Regions from separate parts of the Buttiauxella noackiae genome, predicted to be linked through region 3. Evidence: predicted binding sites of a transcription regulator. Region 3 holds the regulator's gene; each other region holds the start of a gene.
The links. Region 3 encodes Fur, which represses iron uptake genes when iron is present. Its sites were predicted from a motif close to ATAATAATGAGAACNACTATCAA; they were not measured.

Region 1 (8,023 bases), 410 kb from region 3:
TCATTATTGAACGTGCAGATCATTTCGGCCTGGCACAGTTACACCAGTTGCGTGGCCGCGTCGGGCGTTCGCATCACCAGGCTTATGCATGGCTTCTGACACCACATCCGAAAGCGATGACTACCGACGCGCAGAAACGCCTGGAAGCTATCGCGTCGCTAGAAGACCTGGGGGCTGGCTTTGCGCTGGCGACTCACGATCTTGAAATTCGCGGCGCGGGTGAATTACTTGGCGAAGGCCAAAGTGGTTCGATGGAAACTATCGGCTTCTCGCTGTACATGGAGATGCTGGAAAACGCCGTCGATGCGCTCAAAGAGGGCCGCGAGCCGTCGCTTGAGGATTTGACCAGTAGCCAAACCGAAGTTGAACTGCGTATGCCCGCGTTGTTGCCGGATGATTTCATCCCGGACGTCAATACTCGTCTGTCGTTCTATAAGCGCATTGCCAGTGCCAAAACGGCACATGAGCTTGATGAATTAAAAGTAGAATTGATTGACCGCTTTGGCCTGTTGCCGGACGCCGCTCGTAATCTGCTGGATATCGCAGCATTACGCCAGCAGGCGCAAAAACTCGGCGTACGTAAGATTGAAGGTCATGACAAAGGTGGTGTGATTGAGTTTGCGGAAAAAAACCACGTTAACCCAGTCTGGTTGATTGGTTTGCTGCAAAAACAGCCGCAACATTACCGTCTGGATGGGCCAACGCGACTCAAATTTATTGAAGACCTCGCAGATCGTAAAGCGCGTATGGAATGGGTACGTAACTTTATGCATCAGCTGGCGCAGAACGCTGTAGCGTAGTGCCCATGGTGGCGGGTAGCGTTTGCGCTTACCCGCCCTACTCCATTTCATTGTAACATTTACACATTCTTTCAATCCGCCAGGATTTCCCGACATCTCCCCCTGCCATAATCATCGATTAACTTTTTTATAACATTAACCATAATATTTATAGGGCTTATCGTGATTACCTCTTTGAGCGTTTTATCATCTCGCAAGGCACGCGCTATGCGTTGGCTGGCGTCGATTATGCTGGTTAGTGCAGCACTCGCCGCTTTTAACGCGAATGCCAACTCTTATCCTCTACCAGCAGAAGGCAGCCGTCTTATCGGCCAGAATTTTTTCCATGAGGTAAAAGATGACGGTGGTTCACTTGAGGCTATCGCAAAAAAATACAACGTCGGTTTCCTTGCGTTATTGCAGGCCAACCCCGGTGTCGATCCCTATGTTCCCCGTGCGGGAAGTGTTTTAACCATCCCGCGCCAAATGCTACTGCCGGATGCACCACGTGAAGGGCTGGTTCTCAATCTTGCCGAGCTGCGCGTTTACTATTATCCCAAAGGAAAGAACAGCGTAACGGTTTATCCGATTGGTATCGGTCAACTTGGCGGTGATACGGTAACACCAACGATGGTGACCAGTGTTTCAGATAAACGGGCCAATCCAACCTGGACCCCGACTGCAAATATTCGCGCTCGTTACCTGGCAAATGGCATAAAGCTTCCAGCTGTTGTTCCTGCCGGACCAGAGAACCCAATGGGCCACCATGCGATTCGTCTCGCAGCCTTTGGCGGGGTTTATCTGCTGCACGGGACTAACGCAGATTTCGGCATTGGCATGCGTGTCAGCTCGGGTTGTATTCGTCTGCGTGATGACGATATTAAAGCGCTGTACAAAGATATGCCTGTCGGAACGCCCGTTCGCATTATCAATACCGCGATTAAAACTTCGGTGGAGCCAGACGGCACGCGCTTAGTTGAAGTGCATCAGCCATTGTCTAAAGACATTAATGACGATCCTAAAGTGCTGCCGATTGTGCTCACAGAGCAGATGAAACAGTTCCAGGCCGCGCCGGAAACCGATGCAACCGTAATGGAAGAAGCAATGAAACATCGTTCGGGTATGCCAATTGATGTGAACGCGCATACTGTAGCAACCAACGAAATCTAAGTTCTCAGAGTGCTTGAGAAATGAAAAAGGCCTCGTTTTTCAACGAGGCCTTTTTCGTGGCAAGTTTTATAAATCAGCGCAATGAGGGTTAACGCTTATTTATAAATTACTGCTGTACCGTGCAGAGTGTTCGGGCCAGTTACAGAAGTGATACGGAATGAGCTGGCACCCATTTGATCGGCTTTCTCAGCCAGTTGGTCTTCAAGCGAACCCAGGTTTGTACCCGCAGTCGCGGTGATAGTACCGACTTTTTGTTGACCGGTTGGCGTTGCCTGCACTTCAACAGCGGCAAAGCTTGCGAAAGAGAGTGAACTCAGAACAGCAGCAGCGATAAGAGTTTTTACGTTTTTCATGTTATTTACCTTGAGCAGATGATTTATTAGGCCGTTAAGTTCTTTACTTAACGATCGATAACTAAATCATAGATGTGATCTGCATCACACGTCAAACTATTTTTATAACGCTCGTTAATTATTTTATAAACACACTATTTTTCATAAGCATAGGATTAAATTATTTTTAATAATCAACCTATGGCTTACGCGTGTTATTATTTTTATAATGATCGTTCATTAAACAACAAAAGGTTAAACGGTTTTCTATGTCTACTGACACCAGTTGCATCAAAAAAAGCCGTGGCCGACCGAAGGTGTTTGACAGGGAAGCAGCACTCGACAAGGCCATGGCTTTGTTCTGGCAACACGGCTATGAAGCCACCTCTATGGCACATTTGGTTGAAGCAACTGGCGCAAAAGCCCCGACGCTTTATGCCGAATTCACCAATAAAGAGGGGCTATTCAAAGCGGTGTTAGATCGCTACATCGCGCGCTTTGCACAAAAACACGAAGCCTGTTTGTTCTGTGAGGAGCGCTCACTTGAAGAGGCTTTAGAAGATTATCTCTCTATCGTCGCGAAGCTTTTCACCGATAAAGACACGCCGGCGGGCTGCTTTATCATCTGTACATCGTCAGTACTGGCGGCATCTTCGGAAGATATTGCTACGGTCATCAAAGCCCGTCATGCAATGCAGGAAAAGACGCTGGTGCATTTCCTGGAAAAACGCCAGCAGAAAGGTGAGATTCCGGCCAGCAGTTGTGTTCACAAACTGGCGAAGTACCTGTGCTGTATCATTCAGGGGATGTCGGTCAGCGCCCGTGAAAACGCCAGCTACGCAGAGCTGATGCAGATAGTCAGCACCACGATGCGGCTATTACCAGAGCTGAAGAAAGTCTGAATATCGGGCGGCATTTGCCGCCCTTTTCGTTTGCCTTAACGCTCTCGCCCTTTGCTCCAGTAGGCCATAAAGTTGATAGCGTCATGGCTCACACCGCATTCTCCGATTAAATAACGGCGCAGCATTTTCACAACGGATGATTCCGCCGCAACCCAGCCGTAAAAGGCGTTACTGGCTGTAGTGGCTTTATCCCACAACAGTTCACCTTCAGACTCTTCATTAACTGTTTCTGTAATTCCAGCAGTTTCAGGAAGCTGGGCACATTGACTCACCGCCTTGAGCAAGCACTCCCCATGCCTTGCATTGACAGCCTTTCGCGGCAACCAATGAATTTTCGCAAAACCAAATTCACTTAAATCCACGCAGTCCCCCTGCTCCGGGACTTCAAAAAACGCCTGAATTTCTGGCGGATGTTGCTGTTTCGACAGAAGTTCAAGTATGCCTCGCGCCGCAGGCAGTGCCGTTTCATCCGCAACAATTAACCCCTGGCGCAAACCCGCAGGTGGCGTCCATTCATAACCGCCGCTGTCTGCCGGATACTCAGCATTCGGTGCAACAATTTGTATTTTGTCACCAGGTTGCGAGCTAATCGCCCATGCGGAGGCTGGCCCTTCCGTGCCGTGGCTCACGAATTCAACCGTCACTTCCTGACGCTCGCGGTCAACGCGGCGCAAGGTATAGGTACGCACAACTGGCCGCTTTTCTTTAGGTAATTCTTGCAGCAACGAATACCACTGCCCGTGGTCTGGCAAGTTAGGAATTGAGCCATCTTCCGACGGGAACAACATTTTGATTCGCTGATCGGGCGAATCACATTTCATGTTTGCCACATCCGGACCGCCAAATACCAGACTCAACAGCGAAGGTGAAACGTGTGATTTATGCATTAGCCGCACATTAAACAATCTGTAGCTTTGTACCTCTGCCATTTCAACTCCTTTGCCTTGTCTTGCCTAAGCCCGAAAAAGTAACCCACAGAAATCATATGATTATTCATAAGATTAATTTGAGAAATACTATCAATTGAGATTGATAATGAGAAACGTTATCGGCAAAATTCAGCTCGTTCTTATTTCAAAACATTTTCAAATGTTAATATTTTCCCATCCAAGGAATGATGATGATGCATAAAAACGCACGCTGGGTGCTTAACCCGCTGCTTCTGGCGATGATGGCTCCGGCTTTCGCGCAGCAAACTTCCGAAGAAAATATTCTGGTTTCTGCCAACCGTATGCACCGTACGGTGGCTGAAATGGCGCAGACCACCTGGGTTATTGAAGGCACCGAGCTTGAGCAACAGATTCAGGGAGGTAAGGAGCTGAAAGACGCACTTGCACAGTTAATTCCCGGTCTGGATGTCAGCAGCCAAAGTCGTACCAACTACGGCATGAATATGCGTGGACGTTCTATCGTGGTTTTAGTGGATGGCGTTCGTCTGAACTCTTCCCGTACCGATAGCCGCCAGCTCGACTCTATCGACCCTTTTAACATCGAACATATCGAAGTTATTTCTGGTGCAACTTCGCTGTACGGCGGTGGTAGCACTGGTGGCTTGATTAACATCGTGACGAAAAAGGGGCAGCCTGACACTCAGGTCGAATTTGAAACCGGGATTAAGTCTGGTTTTAACAGCAGTAAAGATCATGATGAACGTGTCGCCAGCGCCATATCTGGCGGTAACGATAATGCCTCCGGCCGTTTATCGGTGGCTTATCAGAAATTTGGTGGCTGGTTTGATGGCAATGGCGACCAGACTTTGCTCGATAACACGCAAACCGGTTTACAGTATTCCGACCGTCTGGATGTGATGGGTACCGGCACAATAAACATTGATGAAACCCAGCAATTGCAGGTGGTGACGCAATACTACAAGAGCCAGGGAGACGATGATTACGGGCTGAATCTGGGTGAAAATTTCTCAGCAGTGACCGGTAACGGCAACGCGTTTGTCAGTGACAAGCTTAATTCTGACCGCATTCCTGGTACCGAACGCCATCTGATTAGCCTGCAATATTCCAACAGCGACTTCCTCGGCCAGGAAGTTGTTGGGCAAATTTACTACCGTGATGAGTCACTGACTTTCTATCCATTCCCGACGCTCACGCGTGGAGCCGTAACCAGTTTCTCAGCCTCCCAGCAGGATACCGATCAGTACGGTGCGAAACTGGCTCTCACCAGCCAACCACTAGATGGCTGGCAGATTACCTATGGAGTTGATGCCGATCACGAGAGCTTTACCTCCAACCAAATGTTCTTTGATCTGGCGAAAGCGAACGCTTCAGGTGGCCTGAATAACCAGAGTATTTACACCACCGGGCGCTATCCGGGATACACCATCACGAACCTCGCACCGTTCCTGCAAACCAGCTATGACATCAACGACCTGTTTACCGTTAGTGGCGGCGTGCGCTATCAGTGGACTGAGAATAAAGTCGATGACTTTATTGGCTTTACTCAGCAACAAGGTATCGCAAACGGCATCGCTCAGTCTGCGGACGCAATCCCTGGTGGCAGCACTGATTACGACAATGCGTTATTCAATGCTGGTCTGTTGATGCACATCACTGAACGCCAACAAGCGTGGTTTAACTTCTCGCAAGGCGTGGAGCTGCCAGATCCAGGCAAATACTACGGCAATGGCACTTACCGTCTGGTGAATGGTCATTACCAACTGGTAAATAGCGTGAACGTTGGGCAGTCAAAACTTCAGGGGATCAAGGTCGATTCTTATGAGTTGGGTTGGCGTTATACCGGCGACAGTCTGCGTAGCCAGATTGCGGCGTACTACTCATTGTCCGACAAGTCTATCTCCATCAACCGTGCAGATATGACCATCAATGTGGAAGATGACAAACGTCGTATTTACGGTGTTGAAGGTGCAGTGGATTACTTTATTCCGGACTCCAACTGGAGCACCGGCGTTAACTTCAACGTGCTGAAGTCCGAAACCAAAGTGGATGGTAAATGGCAGAAATGGGACGTGATTTACGCAAGCCCATCGAAAGCCACCGCTTATGTCGGCTGGGCGCCAGACCCATGGAGCCTGCGCGTTCAAAGCCAGCAAACCTTCGATTTAACCGACGCCAGCGACAATAAGATCAATGGTTATAACACCGTCGACTTTATTGGAAGCTACGCTCTACCATTAGGCAAACTGAGCTTCAGCATCGAAAACTTGCTGGATAAAGATTACACCACCGTGTGGGGCCAGCGCGCACCGCTGCTGTATAGCCCAACTTACGGCAGCCCTGCACTGTACGAATACAAGGGCCGTGGACGCACTTACGGTGTGAATTACTCGTTCTTGTTCTAAGCTAATACCCGCTGACTGGCTAAAAACCAGTCAGCGTTTTACCCTCGTACACAAAATCCCACTCGACCCCAGCGCAATAGTCATTTAAAACATACGGACTCTAACGATAGGCACGACTTCTATTTGGTAAGGTATTTATATGTTGGCAGGTATTATTGGTTTAGGTTCGGTTATCGAAACAGCATATCTTCCGGCGCTACGCCGCATGTCACTCCCTTCTATCGAATTGTTTGGTTACGATGCTGACCCGGCGAGGCAAGTTGACGGTGTTCAACGTTGTGATTCAATGGATGCATTGCTGGCATTGCCGCTCGACGTCGTGCTGATAACCACCTCCTCACTTCACCACTTACCGGTGCTTGAAACGGTACTGCAAAGCAAAGTTCCCGTCATTGTGGTTGAAAAGCCAGTCGCCGCCACACTTGCGCAGCTTGAACAACTAAAAACGTTGCTAGCAGATCCCCGGAAAGCCGCGCGTGTTCTGGCGTTAGATCACTGGATGGTGCGCACTCAGGCTTGCCAATATATTAATGATATCAATGAAATAAGCCATATCGAAGCTTTCTTGCTTGAACCCAGCGGCTTTAATGCTGCTGGAGAACCCATTGCGCTGAACTTTGCTACGGGTGAGGCAGATACCCGCCAGTTACGCCACCCTGATGGCGTAATTGTTGATATCGGCACCCATGTTCTCGCCATGATGCGTGAAACCGTCCAACAGTTGGGTGGCAATGACAAATTATGCGTTGAGCTCAGTTACGCCCGGGATCGGTTAGGAAATGCCATTTCAGTCGGTGATTTTACGACCGCTGAAGGCGAGGCGCTGTTAACCGGAACTATGAGCGGCATTCCCTTTACGCTCCATCTTAATAAATATGCCGGGCCTGCTGGTGGCCAAAAAGGGATGCGGATTCATCTTCATGACGGGCAAATTATTAATATCGACCGTGAAGGTACGAATGAAGTGGTTGAGCGAATTTCAACGCAAAACAGCGAACGCAATCTCATCGCTGGGCCGTTATATGATCGCTGTTTACTGGATGTTGTGTTTGGCGAAAACAGACTCTTCGCCCGTGCCGCCGAACAAGTCCCTGCCTGTACTCAGCGGCGGATAGTTGAGGTGACTGCGCTCCTGGAATTACAGCAACAATTACGTGGTTGTCATTAGTAAAAACCAAAGCAGTGGTGCATGACCATTCCCAAGAGAATCAGCCAGCGCATCACTGTTAATTTTTTCAACGGAAAGTATTTGACTGATCGTTCCATAATCAATACTATGCCGCCTCAACTCATTTCAAGTCCCCCACCCCTATGAGTGCTGAAAAACCAACCTTTCCCGGTCGTCCGCGCAAGTTCGAAGATCAGGATGTCATTGATGCTGCTGTCGCTGTTTTTAGTGCCAATGGTTATGCAGGTACCTCTGCGCAAGATTTATGCGATGGCACAGGACTAGGGCGGGGAAGCTTATATAATGCCTTTGGTAGCAAGCAAGCTCTGTACGAGCAAGCTTTGTTGCGCAGCCATGAG
Region 2 (8,023 bases), 180 kb from region 3:
AAACCGATAACCGTAGCACCGGCTTCGCTAAACGCACACGCAGTGTGATAGCCGATGCCTTTGCCTGCCCCCGTCACCCAAACTTGCTTGCCGCTAAAGTCGATGTTCATGCCTGCACTTCTCGCGACAGCAGCACCCACCAGGCGTCAATAGTCGGTTTTTTCGCCAGCATCACAAAGTCGATATCGGCGTGGATTTTGCGCCAGCGCGCCGCAAGCGCCATCATGCGCACCGAATCCAGGCCGTAATCAATCAGGTTTTCGTCATCTTCAGGAATGTCAGATTCATCAAGCAGTGGCAGGACGATTTCACGCAATTGCTGTTTGTTTTGCGGGGCTGCTTCCGGCAGCAAATCGCGAGTCATGACCACACGCCCGGAACGCCCGGCGGTGTATTTCAGCGCCATCATGTGCTCTTCACGGCTGAAATCTGCCAGCGCGTCGGCGACCATAAACGGTTTGATATCACGCATAAACGCATCGGTTGCCGTCGTCATGCAGCCAATATGCGCGTACACACCGCAGATAATCAGCTGGTTACGACCCGTTTCTTTCAAGGACTGTTCCAGCGGCGAGCGGATAAAGGCGCTGTAGCGCCATTTAGTCAGCACCGTGTCGTTTTCATCTGGAGCCAACTCAGCGACCACTTTCTGGCGCTCAGGGTGTTTGTTTAATCCCGGCCCCCACATGTCGTTGAGCAGCGCACGGTCTTCGTCGCTCTGGGCGTTGGGCTGCGCTGTGTAATAAACCGGAATATTGTGGCGTTTGCAGTAATCACGCAGCGCGGCGATATTCGCGATAACCTGCTGGATCATCGGGCAATTATCGCCCCAGAAATCAATGAAATATTCCTGCATATCATGAATCAGCAGCGCCGCACGCTCAGGCTCAAACGCCCAATTCACTTTGTTTTCCGGGATGTCAGAAGCCGTCGGTAAGCTGTATGCGTTCAGTTTTGGAATAGCCATAAATTCTCCGTCTATCAGGAAGCCAGTTGCTTATCAGCAATCAACTGGCGCAAACGTTTTTTGTCCACTTTGCCCACCGCAGTCAGCGGCAGGTTTTCAACGATTTCAATGCGATCCGGCAGTTTGAAGTCGGCAATGCCGAGTTCACGCAAGTAACGGCGAATTTCCACCGCGCGGAACGGGCGTTGACCTACGATAAACGCGCAGCTTTTCTCGCCCAGCAGACTGTCTTCCATCGAAACTAAGGCGGCATGAACAATCTCTTCATGGCGCAGCAGCAGGTTTTCGATCTCTTCTGCGGCGATCTTCTCCCCGCCGCGGTTGATCTGATCTTTCTCGCGTCCTTGAACGGTGATGTAACCGTCTTCGGCAATCGAAATGAGATCGCCGGAGCAGTAAAAACCGTTGGCATCAAAGGCGCTGGCGTTGTGTTCCGGGCTGCGGTAATAGCCACGGAAGGTGTACGGTCCGCGCGTCATCAGACGGCCCACTTCGCCGTGCGGTAATGGGTTGCCGTTGGCATCAGCCACCCACACTTCGTCGTCCGGGCACATCGGTTTGCCCTGGGTTTTGAAGATGTGTTCGTTGTCGTCGTCAAGGCGGGTGTAGTTCACCAGCCCCTCAGCCATGCCGAAAACTTGCTGTAGCTGGCAGCCAATTTCTGCCGGAATACGAGCGGCCAGCGCTTCGCTCAACCGTGCGCCGCCCACCTGCAACAGCGTCAGCGACTCAAGGGATTTATTGCTGCCCCACTCACCAATTGCCTGTAACCACAGGCTGACGGCAGGCGGCACCAGCGCGGTGACGTTAATCTGGTGGCGTTCAATCAGCGGGAAGCAGAGCGTAGCACTCGGGTCGTTTGCCAGTACCACGCGCCCGCCACCGTAAAATACGCCGAGCGAACCAGGTGAACTCAGCGCGTAGTTGTGCGCCGCAGGGATCGCGCACAGAAAGCGTGTATTCGCATCAAAACGGCAAATTTCTACGCTGCGACGAATGCTGTAGTAGTAATCGTTATGGGTACGTGGGATCAGTTTCGGCGTGCCAGTGCTGCCGCCGGAAAGCTGGAAAAAGGCCACTTCATCGGGCGCGCTCGGCGTGGCGACAAAGTTCTCTTCCTGCTCGTTGATGAACGCGCTCAGCGAACGCTCGCGATCGTTTTCGTTGAGCAAAACCGCCATGCGTAGCGACGGGTTCTGTTGGCAGAGCGCATCCAGGAAATCGTCGTGAGCGAACAAATTATGTTTGCGGTCGGCAATCAGTACCGCCGGTTCGATTTGCTTCGCGTACGCTTCCATTTCAGTACGTTGGTGGCTGAAGAGCGCGTTAACCGGCGCAACGCCAATTTTCAGCAGTGCAAACAGCGTGATGTAAAGTTCCGCCACGTTACCAAGCTGGACCAACGCGGTTTCACCACCGCTCAGGCCACGGCGCTGTAACGCGCAGGCCAGCCGCGTAGCGGCCAGTTCGAGTTCGCGATAGCTGTAATGGCGCTCGCCATCAATCAGCGCAATCGCATCATTTTTTGCCTGACGGGTGAGGATGTCGGTCAGCGGCAGATCCGCCCAGTAACCTTTTTCGCGGTAGCGAGCGGCCAGTTCATCCGGCCAGCGCGTGAATTGAATCGCCATTTATTTCAGTCCAAATACGTTGAGCATGGTGGAAAGTTTGACGCCGGTTTCGCGCCATTCCGATTCAGGAGAGGAAGCAGGGACAATGCCCGCGCCTGCGAATAGACGCACTTGATTGCCGCCTACCCGGGCACAGCGAATCGTCACCACCCACTCACCGTTACCGTCTGCGTCACACCAGCCGACGATGCCGCCAAACAGTTCGCGGTCAAACGGCTCCAGTTCGGCAATTAATTTTTGTGCCACATCGTGTGGGAAACCACTCAGCGCAGGCGTTGGGTGCAGCAAGCAGGCCAGCGAAAGTGCGTTGTGTTGATGGCCTTCAACCTGACCATAAATTGGTGTCGCCAGGTGCCATAAGGTCGGTGTGGTGATCAATTCCGGCGTATCGGAAAGCGTTAAATGTTGGCTATACGGCTGTAAAACATCGCGCATTGCCTGGGTCACCAGACCGTGTTCATGGCGGTCTTTGCTTGAGCGCAGCAGTTGCGCACCAATTTCGCTGTCGCGCGGAATATTTTCTTTATCGCGACGCGCCGAACCTGCCAGCGGCAAGGAGCTGAAATTCTTGCCCGATTTGCGTAGCAGCAATTCCGGGCTGGCGCCCACCAGCGAGCTGCCATCCGGTAACGGCACATGGAAGTTGTAACTGGTTGGATTCTGGCTAATCAGGCGATTGAGTAGCACGTCGAGATCGACGGGCGCGTCCGTTTTAATATCAATCAGGCGCGAAAGCACCACTTTGTCGATATCCGGCTGCGATGTCCTGACCGCGGCGTGAGCCACCATCTCCATAAATTTGTCTTGTTCAGGAATGGCTTTACGAGCGGCAATGTTTAGCGGTTTTGCTGTTCTGCTTTGGCTGGCATCAGTCTGACGCTCGGCGCGAGAAAACGTCTGCCAGCTTTGCGGGATAAACAACGCTGAAGGTTGGCTCGGATCGAATGGAATTGCGCCGACGACAACAGGTTTCTCGATGCCGTGCTTTTTGGCGTTTTCAAATGCTTCACGCAGCTGTTTTTGCAGATTCCCGTGGGGGTTTGCACCATCAAGCGCCGCGCAGTCCAGCCGCGTAAAGCAGCCGCTGGTCGAAAAACTGCGATAAGGCGACATAAAGAAAAAACTATTCGCACAAGGTGTTAGCTGTTTTTCTTGTGGCTGCGGCACCAGTAACGTTTCCATCCGTCCTCCGTAAAAACATGACAAAAGATATTAATAATGATTATCATTTGCTTTTCTGGGTCGTAACCTAAAGAGAAAAGACAGCAGTGTCAATAGCTGCTCAGTCTAGTCGGACGGCGCTAACGCTTATTCGGCCAACGCAAAACCGTTTTGTAGGGTGGATAATCGCCTGCGCCATCCACCGTAATAGTTAAATTTCAACAGGAAGTTATTGAGTGAAAATCAGATTCTCCGCAGTTATCGTTTTATGCCTGAGCAGCTTTGCCCACGCTTCAGAGTGGCCGCGCACTATCACCGACAGCCACGGTCCCCATACCTTTGAGCAGGCACCGCAGCGAATTGTCTCAACCAGCGTGACACTCACCGGTTCACTATTGGCAATTGATGCCCCGGTAGTGGCAAGCGGCGCTACGACGCCTGGCAACCGCATGGCTGACTCGCAAGGTTTTCTACGCCAGTGGGGAGATGTTGCGAAAGAACGTAACGTTCAGCGTTTATATATTGGCGAAGCCAGTGCGGAAGCCGTCGCCGCACAAATGCCTGATTTGATTTTGATTAGTGCCACCGGTGGTGATTCTGCCCTCGCCCTTTATGAGCAGCTCTCGGCAATTGCACCGACGCTGGTTATCAATTACGACGATAAAAGTTGGCAGCAATTGCTCACTCAACTCGGCGAAATTACCGGTCACGAAAAACAAGCTGCCGAAAGAATTTCAAGCTTTGATAAGCAGCTAAGTGAAGCCAGAATGCACATGAAGTTGCCGCCGCAACCGGTCACAGCGATGGTTTACACGCCAGCATCCCGTTCAGCGAATATTTGGACGTTAGATTCGGCACAGGGAAAATTACTTGTGCAACTTGGTTTTACCTTATCGCCAATTCCCGCGGCTATTCATACCAGCCAGAGCATGGGTAAACGTCACGACATCGTGCAGCTTGGCGGTGAAAACCTTGCTACAGGTCTGAATGGCGAGAGTCTGTTCCTGTTCGCAAGCGATGACAAAGACGCCACTGCACTGGCAAATAATCCGCTTCTTTCGCATCTGCCAGCCGTGCAGGAAAAACACGTTTACGCGCTGGGAACCGAGACTTTCCGTCTGGATTATTACAGTGCCACGCAGATTCTGGAGCGGATGAGTCAGTTGTTTGCCAGCAAGTGATTGATTCATTTAGTGTCGGAGTCGCGCATGCAACATCCGACACTACCGCAATTTACGCCGGGGCGGTTTGTTGGTAACGACGAAGCTGCACCAACACAATCGCCAGCACAACGCCGCATAGTGTCAATGCAAAACCACCTGAACTCGCCGCCGCAACGGGCGTCATCACCACCGTCATGCCACCTAAAATCGCAGCACCTATCGCATCACCCGTCACGTTCTGCGCCGTCCATAAACCATTGATGCGCCCTAACATACCGTCCGGTGTAAGTGTCTGAATTAGCGTGTATTGCAACAAAGAGCTAATCGCACTGAGATAGCCAAACAGTGCCAGGCAAGCCAGACCAAGCCCCCAAACCGGCATCAGGCTGAAAACGCCAATCGAGATAAACGACACTATCCCCGTCATGAGCATGATCATGCCCGGACTCGCGTGATGGGCAATACGCCCACTGGTCAACGCACCAATCGCGGCCCCCAACGGAACGGCGGCGTACATCAGGCCGATTTGCGCGGCACTCATTTGCCAGTGACCCGCCAGCGCCGGATACAACACCCGCACCGCGCTCGCCATAGTCAACAACGCGCCAACTAACGCAATGCCGCCAATAACCGGGTGACCGACCAGAAAACGTAAGCCATTCCACAGCGACAACAACGGATTTTCGCGCGCCTGAGCAGGTGGTGCCAGTTTCGGTAAACTCAGCAGCGGCAGCAAAGTGATAAAGGTGCCGACGGACGCCAGCGCATAATTCCAGACCACGCCGCCTGATGCCAGCAGCAGCCCGCCAATCATCGGTGAAATCACCGAACCCAGGCGCACGGTGAGCATGGTAATCGCACTGGCCTGCATCAGATTTTCACGCCCCACCAGCGCAGGTGTTGCGGCTAAAAGTGCAGTTACGCCTAGTGCGCCAAAGAACCCATCCCACACGCCAAGCAGATAAATTGCCGCAAGCGACGGTTCGGGTAACGCGGCGTTAATCGTCAGGCCAATAAAGCCCACGCCACAGGTAGAACGAGCCAGCAAAATCAGGCGGCGACGCTCGTGGCGATCTGCCAGCACGCCCCCCATCATCAGGCCGATAAACATCGCCGAACCGGTCAGCGTCACCGCGAGCCCCACTTGCAAGGAGGAGCCTGTCAGCATCTGGATTTGTACCGGCACCGCGACACCCAACAACCCCAACGACACAATGGAGATAAAACGGGCAAGGAAGACGGCACGAAAAGCGGGATGGGTCTTGAGTAAACTGAGATTAAGCAGCAAAGAATTGCGGTTCATTACATGGCCTTAAAGCGAATTTTTCTTTCCGGGTGCGAGGCGGCTCATGCTAACATAAACAAATAAGAGTGATAATGATAATAACTATCATTTAATTTTACGCGATTTTTGTAGGGCTACGAAGTGAAGGATATACAACGTATGTCACGCTGGTTCATCCTGCTGAGTTTATTGTTTTTACTCGTTTTAATGGCAATACTCAGTTTGTTATTAGGTGCCAAATCCCTCCCCGCTGAAGTCGTTATCAATGCACTCAGCGGTCAATGCCAAAGTGCAGATTGCACTATCGTGCTCGACGCCCGCCTCCCCCGCACACTAGCCGGTATTCTTGCGGGTGGCGCGCTGGGCCTTGCCGGCGCATTGATGCAAACGTTGACTCGAAATCCCCTCGCGGACCCAGGCCTACTTGGGGTTAATGCCGGAGCCAGTTTTGCCATTGTATTAGGCGCTGCGGTCTGGAGTCTTACCTCTCCTCTGGCACTCCTTGGGCTTGCCTTTTCAGGCGCACTGTTCGCAGCCCTTCTGGTGGCATTTACCGGAAGCCAGGGCGGTGGGCAGCTCAGCCCGGTGCGGTTAACACTTGCGGGCGTCGCGCTCGGCGCGGTGCTCGAGGGTTTAAGCAACGGCATCGCGCTACTCAACCCGGTAGTTTATGACCAGTTGCGTTTCTGGCAGGCCGGAACGCTTGATATCCGTACACTATCAACCTTGAAAGTGATTGTGCTGCCGGTGCTTGCAGGCTGTGCGATTTCCCTGTTTATCAGCCGCTCTCTTAATAGCCTGAGCATGGGTACTGACACCGCAACCGCACTCGGCAGCAAAGTGGCACGTACTCAGTTGCTGGGTCTGGTCGCTATAACGCTACTATGCGGGAGTGCTACAGCCGCCGTTGGCCCTATCGCTTTTATTGGGTTGATGATGCCGCATCTGGCACGTTGGCTGGTGGGAGCCGATCACCGTTGGTCGCTCCCCGTGACTCTCATTGCCACTCCAACTCTATTGCTGTTTGCCGATATTATTGGCCGCATGCTGGTTCCTGGCGAGCTACGCGTTTCAGTGGTGAGCGCGTTTATTGGCGCACCGATGCTTATCTACTTAGTGCGCCGCAGCCGCAAAGGAGCAGGATTATGAACCGCCTTTCTCCTCGCCTGGTCACCATCAGCCTGATTTTATTGCTACTCAGTATCACTCTGGGGATATGGAGCCTGGGAAGTGGCGTATTACCGCTTTCGGTAAGCCAGGTGGTTGACGCGCTACTTGGTTCCGCACCGCGTAATATCTCACTGGTGGTGGTCGAATGGCGCTTGCCACGCGTTGTCATGGCACTACTGATTGGCGCGGCTTTGGGCGTGAGTGGTGCCATCTTCCAGTCGCTGATGCGCAATCCGCTCGGCAGCCCGGATGTGATGGGGTTTAACACCGGTGCGTGGAGTGGCGTATTGGTGGCTATGGTGTTGTTCGGTCAGCATCAAACCGCGATTGCCACCTCTGCCATGGTTGGCGGTATTTTGACTGCGCTGGTGGTCTGGTTGCTCGCCTGGCGCAATGGTATCGAAACTTTCCGCTTAATAATCATCGGCATTGGCGTGCGGGCTATGCTGGTGGCGTTCAATACCTGGCTGCTGCTACATGCCTCGCTTGAAACTGCCATTTCCGCTGGACTCTGGAACGCCGGTTCCCTGAACGGTTTAACCTGGGGGAAAATCTTCCCGGCGGCTCCTTTAATGTTACTGGCACTGGTTGCTGGAACATTGTTAGTACGCCGCATGCGGTTGCTGGAGATGGGCGATGACAGCGC
Region 3 (8,023 bases):
TGCCCCCACAACCTGAGCTGGCTGAAATGAACGAGGTTATGTGATATCAGTTCTGATTATTGAAGATGAAAAAGAGATCCGTCGTTTTCTGCGCACCGCGCTGGAAGCCGAATCGCTGCGCGTACATGAAGCAGAGACATTGCAACGCGGTTTGCTGGAAGCCGCCACGCGCAAACCCGATTTAGTCATTCTCGATCTCGGTTTGCCCGATGGTGACGGTATTGATTTTATCCGCGATTTTCGCCAATGGAGCCAGACGCCGATTGTGGTGCTTTCAGCTCGAAGCGACGAACAAGTGAAGATTGATGCCCTGGATGCCGGCGCCGATGACTATCTCAGCAAACCGTTTGGTATTGGTGAGCTGCAAGCGAGACTGCGAGTCGTCTTACGTCGCCATGCAAGCCTTGCGCAGCCCGATCCGGTTTATCAGTTTTCAAATATCAGCGTTGATCTCGCGAACCGCCGCATTACCCGAGAAGGCACGGAAATCCATCTCACACCGATCGAATTTCGCCTGCTTGCCACCCTTATCAATAACCATGGAAAAGTTCTGACTCAGCGTCAGTTGTTAAACCAGGTCTGGGGACCAAACGCTGTGGAGCACAGCCATTATTTGCGGATTTATATGGGCCATTTACGCCAGAAGCTGGAAAACGACCCGGCACGCCCGACGCATTTGCTGACCGAAACGGGGATTGGGTATCGGTTTATGTTGTAGCTTCGGCAAACAAAAAAGGCGCCTTGCGGCACCTTTTTCAATTCTACGAATTACTTCGCGTTTTTCAGCACTTCGCTGACAATTTCTACCGCTTCTTTCTCAATTTGCAGGCGATGTTCCGCACCTAAGAAACTTTCACAGTAAATTTTGTACGCATCTTCCGTACCGGAAGGACGGGCTGCAAACCAACCGTTTTCGGTCATCACTTTCAGGCCGCCGATTGATGCGCCATTACCTGGAGCTGCCGTTAAGCGTGCGGTGATAGGATCTCCCGCCAGAGTACTTGCGCTAACCATTTCCGGGGAAAGTTTAGAAAGTGCCGCTTTCTGCGCAGAGGTAGCAGAGGCTTGTAGACGGTTGTAGCTTGGCGCGCCGAAGCGAGCAGCCAGTTCATCATAATGTTGTTGCGGGTTTTTACCGGTCACTGCGGTAATTTCTGCCGCCAGCAGGCACATGATGATACCGTCTTTATCAGTCGACCACGGTGTACCGTCAAAGCGCAAGAATGAAGCCCCAGCACTTTCCTCGCCGCCAAAGCCGAAGCTTCCATCAAACAAACCATCGACAAACCATTTGAAACCAACCGGTACTTCTACCAGTTTACGGCCCAAATCGTTCACAACGCGGTCAATCATCGCAGAAGAAACCAGTGTTTTACCCACGGCCACATCTTTGCCCCACTGCGGGCGATGCTGGAACAGATAGTTAATCGCAACAGCAAGATAATGATTTGGGTTCATCAGGCCAGCAGGCGTGACGATACCATGGCGGTCGTAATCCGGGTCATTGGCAAATGCCAGGTCGAATTTATCACGCAGTGCCAACAAACCAGCCATTGCACACTCGGATGAACAATCCATACGGATTGCGCCATCTTTATCAAGGTGCATAAAGCGGAAAGTTTGATCGACATGATCGTTAACAATCGTCAAATCAAGATTGTAGTGCTTCGCGATGCGCTGCCAGTATTCGATGCCAGAGCCACCGAGCGGATCAACACCCAGTTTTAGGCCTGCTTTCTGGATGGCGGCCATATCAACGATATCCACCAGCCCTTCAATAAACGGCTGCACCAAATCTTGCTCTTGCACGTGGCCGCTTGCCCAAGCTTGATCAAGAGAAATGCGTTTTACGTCTTTCAGACCCGCAGCCAGCAAGGCATTAGCGCGATCTTCAACAACTTTTGTGACATTAGTATCAGCCGGGCCACCGTTTGGTGGATTGTATTTGATACCGCCGTCATCAGGCGGGTTGTGCGAAGGGGTAATAACGATGCCGTCTGCCTGTGCACCGCCATTTTTGTTATGCGTCAGAATGGCGTGAGAAATGGCCGGCGTTGGCGTGTAGCCGTTCGCCTGCTGCACAATGACATCCACACCGTTCGCAGCCAGCACTTCCAGGACGGAGATAAACGCAGGTTCAGACAGCGCGTGGGTATCTTTACCCACGTAGCACGGCCCGGTAATGCCATTTTTTGCACGATCTTCTGCAATCGCCTGAGCAATTGCCAGAATGTGAGGCTCGTTGAAGTTGTGACGTGCCGCACTACCACGGTGACCGGATGTACCGAACTTCACCGCGTGTTCGCTATTCCCCACTTCAGGCTTCAGTACATAATACTGGGCCGTCAATTGGGCTACGTTAATCAAATCGCTCTGTTGTGCCGGTTGTCCTGCACGAGGGTGGTTAGCCATTGGCCTTTCCTTCTGACGCGAGGTGTTAAATTGTGCCGCAAACCTTTTCAATCAATTCCGCCGGGAACTGCATTGATTGCATGATGTGTTCGATCATGCTGCATTTACGACCAGTATTGGTGTTAGTTATAACCCAGTATGGCGTTCCTGGAACATGCTTAGGCTTGGTCTGGTTTCCATTTTGCAGCAACGTCTGTTCATTACCTGCAAAATAGACACGTGTACGACCATGCAACGATTCAGTCGCTTCACCAAAAGCTTGAGCATCAAGTGTATAAAGAGTTGAAAGCACCATCATAAAACGGTTAACCGCTTTCTTTTGCTCCGCATATTCATCGGACAGCAGTAATTCACGAACCGCACGAACGCGATCGCGTGCTTTATTTACGGGTTTGGCTTCCGGAGCAGGTGTAGCAGCCGTTGCCGCCGTCTGACCGGTAGTTGCTGTTGTAGCTGGAGTTTGGCCGGCGGTAAATTTCAACATGCGCCGTAAAATATCGGACGCGCTTTCACCAATGTGCTGCGTGTGGCTGGCAATATAGCGATAGAGCTCGTCATCAACTTCAATTGTTTTCATCTTAATCCAGTGCGATATCTTTTCTGAATGCAAGTAATTGGGATTATAAGGACAAATCCCAACCTCGGGTAGCGCCAGGCTTTTGTCACACCACAAAGTCAGACTAAACTGGAAATTTGCGGCACTAAGGCTGAATGCCGTTATGATACCCTAACCACACGAAGTAAAAAAAAAGAACTTTGCCATGAAATTGAATGCTCGCCTGCAAACTGCACAACAATCGACTAGTAATTCCCCCATCGTCCTTATTCACGGTCTTTTTGGTAGCCTTGATAACCTGGGCGTGCTGGCCCGTGACCTTGGGCAGGATCATACGTTGCTGCAAATCGATCTTCGCAACCACGGTTTATCACCACGAAGCGCTGAGATGAACTACCCAGCAATGGCGCAGGATGTGGTCGAAACGCTCGATGAATTTGGCTTTGAGAAAGCGATTATTATTGGCCATTCAATGGGCGGCAAAGTGGCGATGGCACTGACTGCCATTGCCCCTGAACGTATTGATAAATTAGTGCTGATTGATATCGCGCCAGTGGATTATCAGGTTCGTCGCCATGATGAGATTTTCGCAGCGATTAATGCGGTTAGCGCATCTGATGTTAAAACTCGCCAGCAGGCCGCGACCGTGATGCGCGAGCATCTTGATGAAGAAGGTGTCATTCAGTTCTTACTGAAATCCTTTGCCGATGGCGAATGGAAATTCAATGTGCCGGTGCTGTGGGAGCAATATGAGCATATTGTCGGCTGGGAAAACATTCCCGCATGGAACGAACCGGCGCTATTTATTCGCGGCGGCGCATCTCCTTATGTTGATGAATCACATCGTAGCCAACTGCTTTCCCAGTTTCCTCAGGCACGTGCTCATGTGGTTGCCGGTGCCGGACACTGGGTTCACGCAGAAAAACCTGATGCTGTTTTGCGCGCAATCCATCGTTTTATCGACACAACAACGACAAACTGATTAAAAACAAACCGACTGGCCGCAAGATGTGGCTAACGCGTTGGCGCGCAAGCCATGCTGATGTATGATTGCGCGCTAAAATGCGCCAGAGCACCCCGCTCCGTGCCACCTGAATTCCCTGTCAGTAGTCTAATCATGGCAAAAGAACAAACGGACCGTACTACATTAGATCTGTTCGCGGACGAGCGTCGCCCGGGGCGACCAAAAACCAATCCGCTAACGCGTGATGAGCAATTGCGTATCAATAAACGCAACCAACTCAAGCGCGATAAAGTACGCGGCCTGAAGCGAGTGGAGCTAAAGCTCAATAACGATGCGGTAGATGCTCTCAATCAGTTGGCTGAAGCGCGCAATATCAGTCGTAGTGAATTGATTGAAGAGATGCTGCTCGAACAACTGAAGCAACATCTCAGTTAGTTTTAATGCTGCTTCCCTGTTAGATTTTGCAGACTGTGCACTACGGGGTCATAGCAGTTTCCGCACTGTGATGTGTTCTGCTATGATTGCCCTATCTGTGGCTAAATAGCAGCCACCATACCATTAAGTATCAAGAGGTTATTTTACTCATGGCAATCGTAGGCATTTTTTTCGGCAGCGACACCGGTAACACCGAAAATATCGCGAAAATGATTCAAAAACAGCTCGGTAAGGATGTTGCTGAGGTGCATGACATTGCTAAGAGCAGCAAAGAAGACCTGGAAGGCTTCGACATTCTGCTTCTCGGCATTCCAACGTGGTACTACGGCGAAGCGCAGTGCGACTGGGATGATTTCTTCCCAACTCTGGAAGAAGTTGATTTCAATGGCAAACTGGTTGCCCTGTTCGGCTGTGGTGACCAGGAAGACTATGCAGAATACTTCTGTGACGCATTAGGTACTATCCGTGACATCATTGAGCCGCGTGGTGCAGCTATCGTCGGTCACTGGCCAACGGCGGGTTATCATTTCGAAGCGTCTAAAGGTCTTGCAGACGACGACCACTTTGTTGGGCTGGCAATTGACGAAGACCGTCAACCTGAACTTACTGCTGAACGTGTTCAGAAGTGGGTTAAACAAGTTTCTGAAGAACTAAACCTGGCTGATATCATCAACGCCTGATTCCAGATGCGGCACAACTATTAGGTTGCGCCGCATTGATAGTTATTTCCGATTAAAATAATTGCTACAAATTTTTAACTTTCCAGTTTGTCCCTGTACAATGAACTCCTGACAAAATAGCTAACAAGGCAATCAAATCGCGACTCAACCGCCATTTCTTAGCTTGATTATGCATAATACTTGCGGTTCCCATTTAGAAGTGGCAGTTCTATAATGAGACGCATTCATCTTAACGCTCACCCTGAGTCCGAGCGAATCGTTAAGCAACAGGACAATTTCCGCATGACTGACAATAATACCGCATTAAAGAAGGCCGGCCTGAAAGTCACGCTTCCGCGATTAAAAATCCTTGAAGTGTTGCAGGGGCCGGTGAACCATCACGTCAGTGCGGAAGACTTATATAAACGTCTGATTGATATGGGCGAAGAGATTGGTCTCGCCACAGTTTATCGTGTATTAAACCAGTTTGATGATGCAGGCATTGTGACTCGTCATAACTTCGAAGGCGGCAAATCCGTATTCGAACTGACGCAACAGCATCACCATGACCACCTGATTTGCCTGGACTGCGGCAAAGTTATTGAATTCAGTGATGATTCAATCGAAGCCCGCCAGCGCGAAATCGCATCACGTCATGGTATTCGTCTGACTAACCACAGCCTGTACCTGTACGGTCATTGCGCTGAAGGTGATTGCCGTACCGACGAAAACGCGCACGAAATCAGCGAAAAGTAATCTGCATAGCCTGACATCCCTGACCCGGATGTCACCTATAAAAAAACCGGTGAGACAATTCACCGGTTTTTTTATTGCTCAAATACGGTAACTATTTGTTGTTTGCGCGGATTTCCTGCCAGATTTTATCGCATTTAGCTTTAACAGCCTGGTCATTACCCGTTTGTGTTGCCTGAATGCAGTTCTGGTAATCCAGTGTGCGAACGGTTTCTTTCTTCGCAAACTCTTGATGCTCTTTTTCCTGACCCAGTACATTCAGCACGCTTTGGCAGGCCTGGATTTTATCAGGGTTACCTTCTGCAGTGTTAATGCAGGCACTATATGCTTGTTTCAGCTTTGAATCTTCCGGAGCAGTTTTAGGTTGTTGCTGTGCACATGCACTCAAACCTAACGCCATCACCACAGTCAGAATGATTTTTTTCATGCTTGATATCCTTAAAAAAACCGGGCGTTTTCACGCCCGGATTCGAATCAGAAGATGGTGAACGGTGCGATGACGATGAATTTCACGTCGCGCTCATCCTGGAAGATGTTGCCGTAACCACCGCCCCAGCTTGGGATGTCTGAATGGTTGTCATACTGAGTGAAGTGCAGTTTGAACAGAGTACCTTTCGCACGGCCATCCTGAACGGTATACAATGCATCAAGGCTGTAGGCAGATTCTTTCAGGCGATTATCAGCATCGTAGTAACCGTCAGTGGTTGGTTTAGAGCTTGGTTTTGCATCCCATGCGTACACATAAGAAGCACCCACTGCCCAACCTGCCAGATTCCAGTTGCTCAGGTCATACATCGCGCCAGCAAATACTGCTTTTTCACCGTTGGCGTTGAAGTCAGAGCGGTTATCCCACCACACATCAAGACGACCGTTTGAAGATGCATAAGTTGGGGTCATACGCTGCAGGAAGTAACCTTGTTGGCCATCGGCTTTAACAATAGTTCCTTCAAGACGCAAATCAACCTGGCCCACGCGGTATCCGAGAGTCAGAGCTTGTAACCATGCTGTGCCGTCGTACAGATCGTTAACGCTGCCATCAGAAACTTTGTCACGCGTGCCGTAGAACTGGTAGCTGGTTGTTAACGGGCTGCCGGCGATATCAAATTTGTAGCTTGCTTTGGTGAAGTACTGATCAACGTAGCCTTCAGCCTGCCCAAATGCCGCTTCGAGAATGAAATCATTTTTGAAGTCATACTTCGCGCCAAGAGAGTGTAAATATTCAACTTTGGTGTTTTTGTCGTTCTGATAGAACTTGTCCATTTCCAGGTGCCATGGAGCTTTGTACTCGTTGGTCCACATGTAGGAGAAGCTCAACGCACCAGAATCGCCGTAGTCAAAGTTTGCACCGGCTTCAGCACCCTGATAAGTACCAGGCATGAAGCTCCAGTGCGGTGCGAGCAAGGTTTGCCCGGTTGGCTGAATGTAACCGCCACGCGCCCAAACTGGACCGTATTTAAATTTAGCTGCTGCTTTATAGAGGCTAATACCGCTTTTATCACCTGAATAATCTTCGTCGTAAGCTTTGTTTACAGAGGAAAATGCGATTTCGTTCGGGTGACCGCTGTCGCCGTTTTCTGCCATTTCGATAGCAGTAAAGGCCGCGATATCGAGACCGAACATGTCAGCGGCGAAACCAGACTGGAAGTCCAGGTTGGCGTTCCAGGTAGAGTGCGCAAGGTTAGTTTCATATTTGTCAGTCGTAACATCTTTACGGTCACGCTCACGTTGCCAGTAATAAACACCACCGGTCAGAGTCGAGTCATCAATAAAACCTGCGGCACTTGCCTGAGGGATGACTACCAGTCCTGAAAGAGCCGTGACACCTGCAATTGCAAGCGCCAGTGCACTACGTTTGCCACTAAACGTACGCATATATTATTCCTCTTTGACGTATCAATAATCGCCGGACGTTAAAAGACGCCTTATGGCGAAAAAAAGTAAAAATGCCTAACGGCTAAAGCGGTTATGAATATTTGCCCGCATTACTGCTGCCCTTAAGACTATTTTTCGCGACGCGAATTATCAATGACTTTGTAAGAGTTCATTCCGATATTATGACAGAGAGCACATAATTTATGAGTATTTGTAACAAACAACGACACTAGGATTTTATCTTGATAATTAAGTTTTATAAAATACAAAGCTCTATATGAGAGCGCTCACATTATAAAAAGAAGAGTTTTTAATGTTCCGAGGTTGACCATAAAAAGTAGACAGTAAGAAGTGTAAATAACATTAATTCGC

Region 1: IX31_RS05250 (siderophore-interacting protein) is a predicted target of Fur. The motif match lies at 4,184-4,206, and genes of this name have one in related genera.
Region 2: fepB (Fe2+-enterobactin ABC transporter substrate-binding protein) is a predicted target of Fur. The motif match lies at 3,811-3,833, and genes of this name have one in related genera.

What each region holds. Positions count from the first base shown of each region.
Region 1 is NZ_JPRU01000001.1:1,144,560-1,152,582, forward strand. It holds gene mfd (transcription-repair coupling factor) at 1-800, shown strand, start outside; gene ldtC (L,D-transpeptidase LdtC) at 1,008-1,949, shown strand; gene bhsA (multiple stress resistance protein BhsA) at 2,045-2,302, opposite strand; gene IX31_RS05245 (TetR/AcrR family transcriptional regulator) at 2,551-3,183, shown strand; gene IX31_RS05250 (siderophore-interacting protein) at 3,219-4,112, opposite strand; gene iutA (ferric aerobactin receptor IutA) at 4,307-6,496, shown strand; gene IX31_RS05260 (Gfo/Idh/MocA family protein) at 6,636-7,664, shown strand; gene IX31_RS05265 (TetR/AcrR family transcriptional regulator) at 7,808-8,023, shown strand, end outside.
Region 2 is NZ_JPRU01000001.1:1,736,147-1,744,169, forward strand. It holds gene dhbA (2,3-dihydro-2,3-dihydroxybenzoate dehydrogenase) at 1-104, opposite strand, end outside; gene IX31_RS07945 (isochorismatase) at 107-967, opposite strand; gene IX31_RS07950 ((2,3-dihydroxybenzoyl)adenylate synthase) at 982-2,598, opposite strand; gene entC (isochorismate synthase EntC) at 2,599-3,780, opposite strand; gene fepB (Fe2+-enterobactin ABC transporter substrate-binding protein) at 3,996-4,940, shown strand; gene entS (enterobactin transporter EntS) at 4,993-6,225, opposite strand; gene fepD (Fe(3+)-siderophore ABC transporter permease) at 6,367-7,356, shown strand; gene fepG (iron-enterobactin ABC transporter permease) at 7,353-8,023, shown strand, end outside.
Region 3 is NZ_JPRU01000001.1:1,558,621-1,566,643, forward strand. It holds gene kdpD (two-component system sensor histidine kinase KdpD) at 1-44, shown strand, start outside; gene kdpE (two-component system response regulator KdpE) at 41-718, shown strand; gene pgm (phosphoglucomutase (alpha-D-glucose-1,6-bisphosphate-dependent)) at 769-2,412, opposite strand; gene seqA (replication initiation negative regulator SeqA) at 2,438-2,989, opposite strand; gene ybfF (esterase) at 3,174-3,950, shown strand; gene ybfE (LexA regulated protein) at 4,086-4,367, shown strand; gene fldA (flavodoxin FldA) at 4,517-5,047, shown strand; gene fur (ferric iron uptake transcriptional regulator) at 5,330-5,782, shown strand; gene chiQ (ChiQ/YbfN family lipoprotein) at 5,874-6,206, opposite strand; gene chiP (chitoporin ChiP) at 6,254-7,651, opposite strand.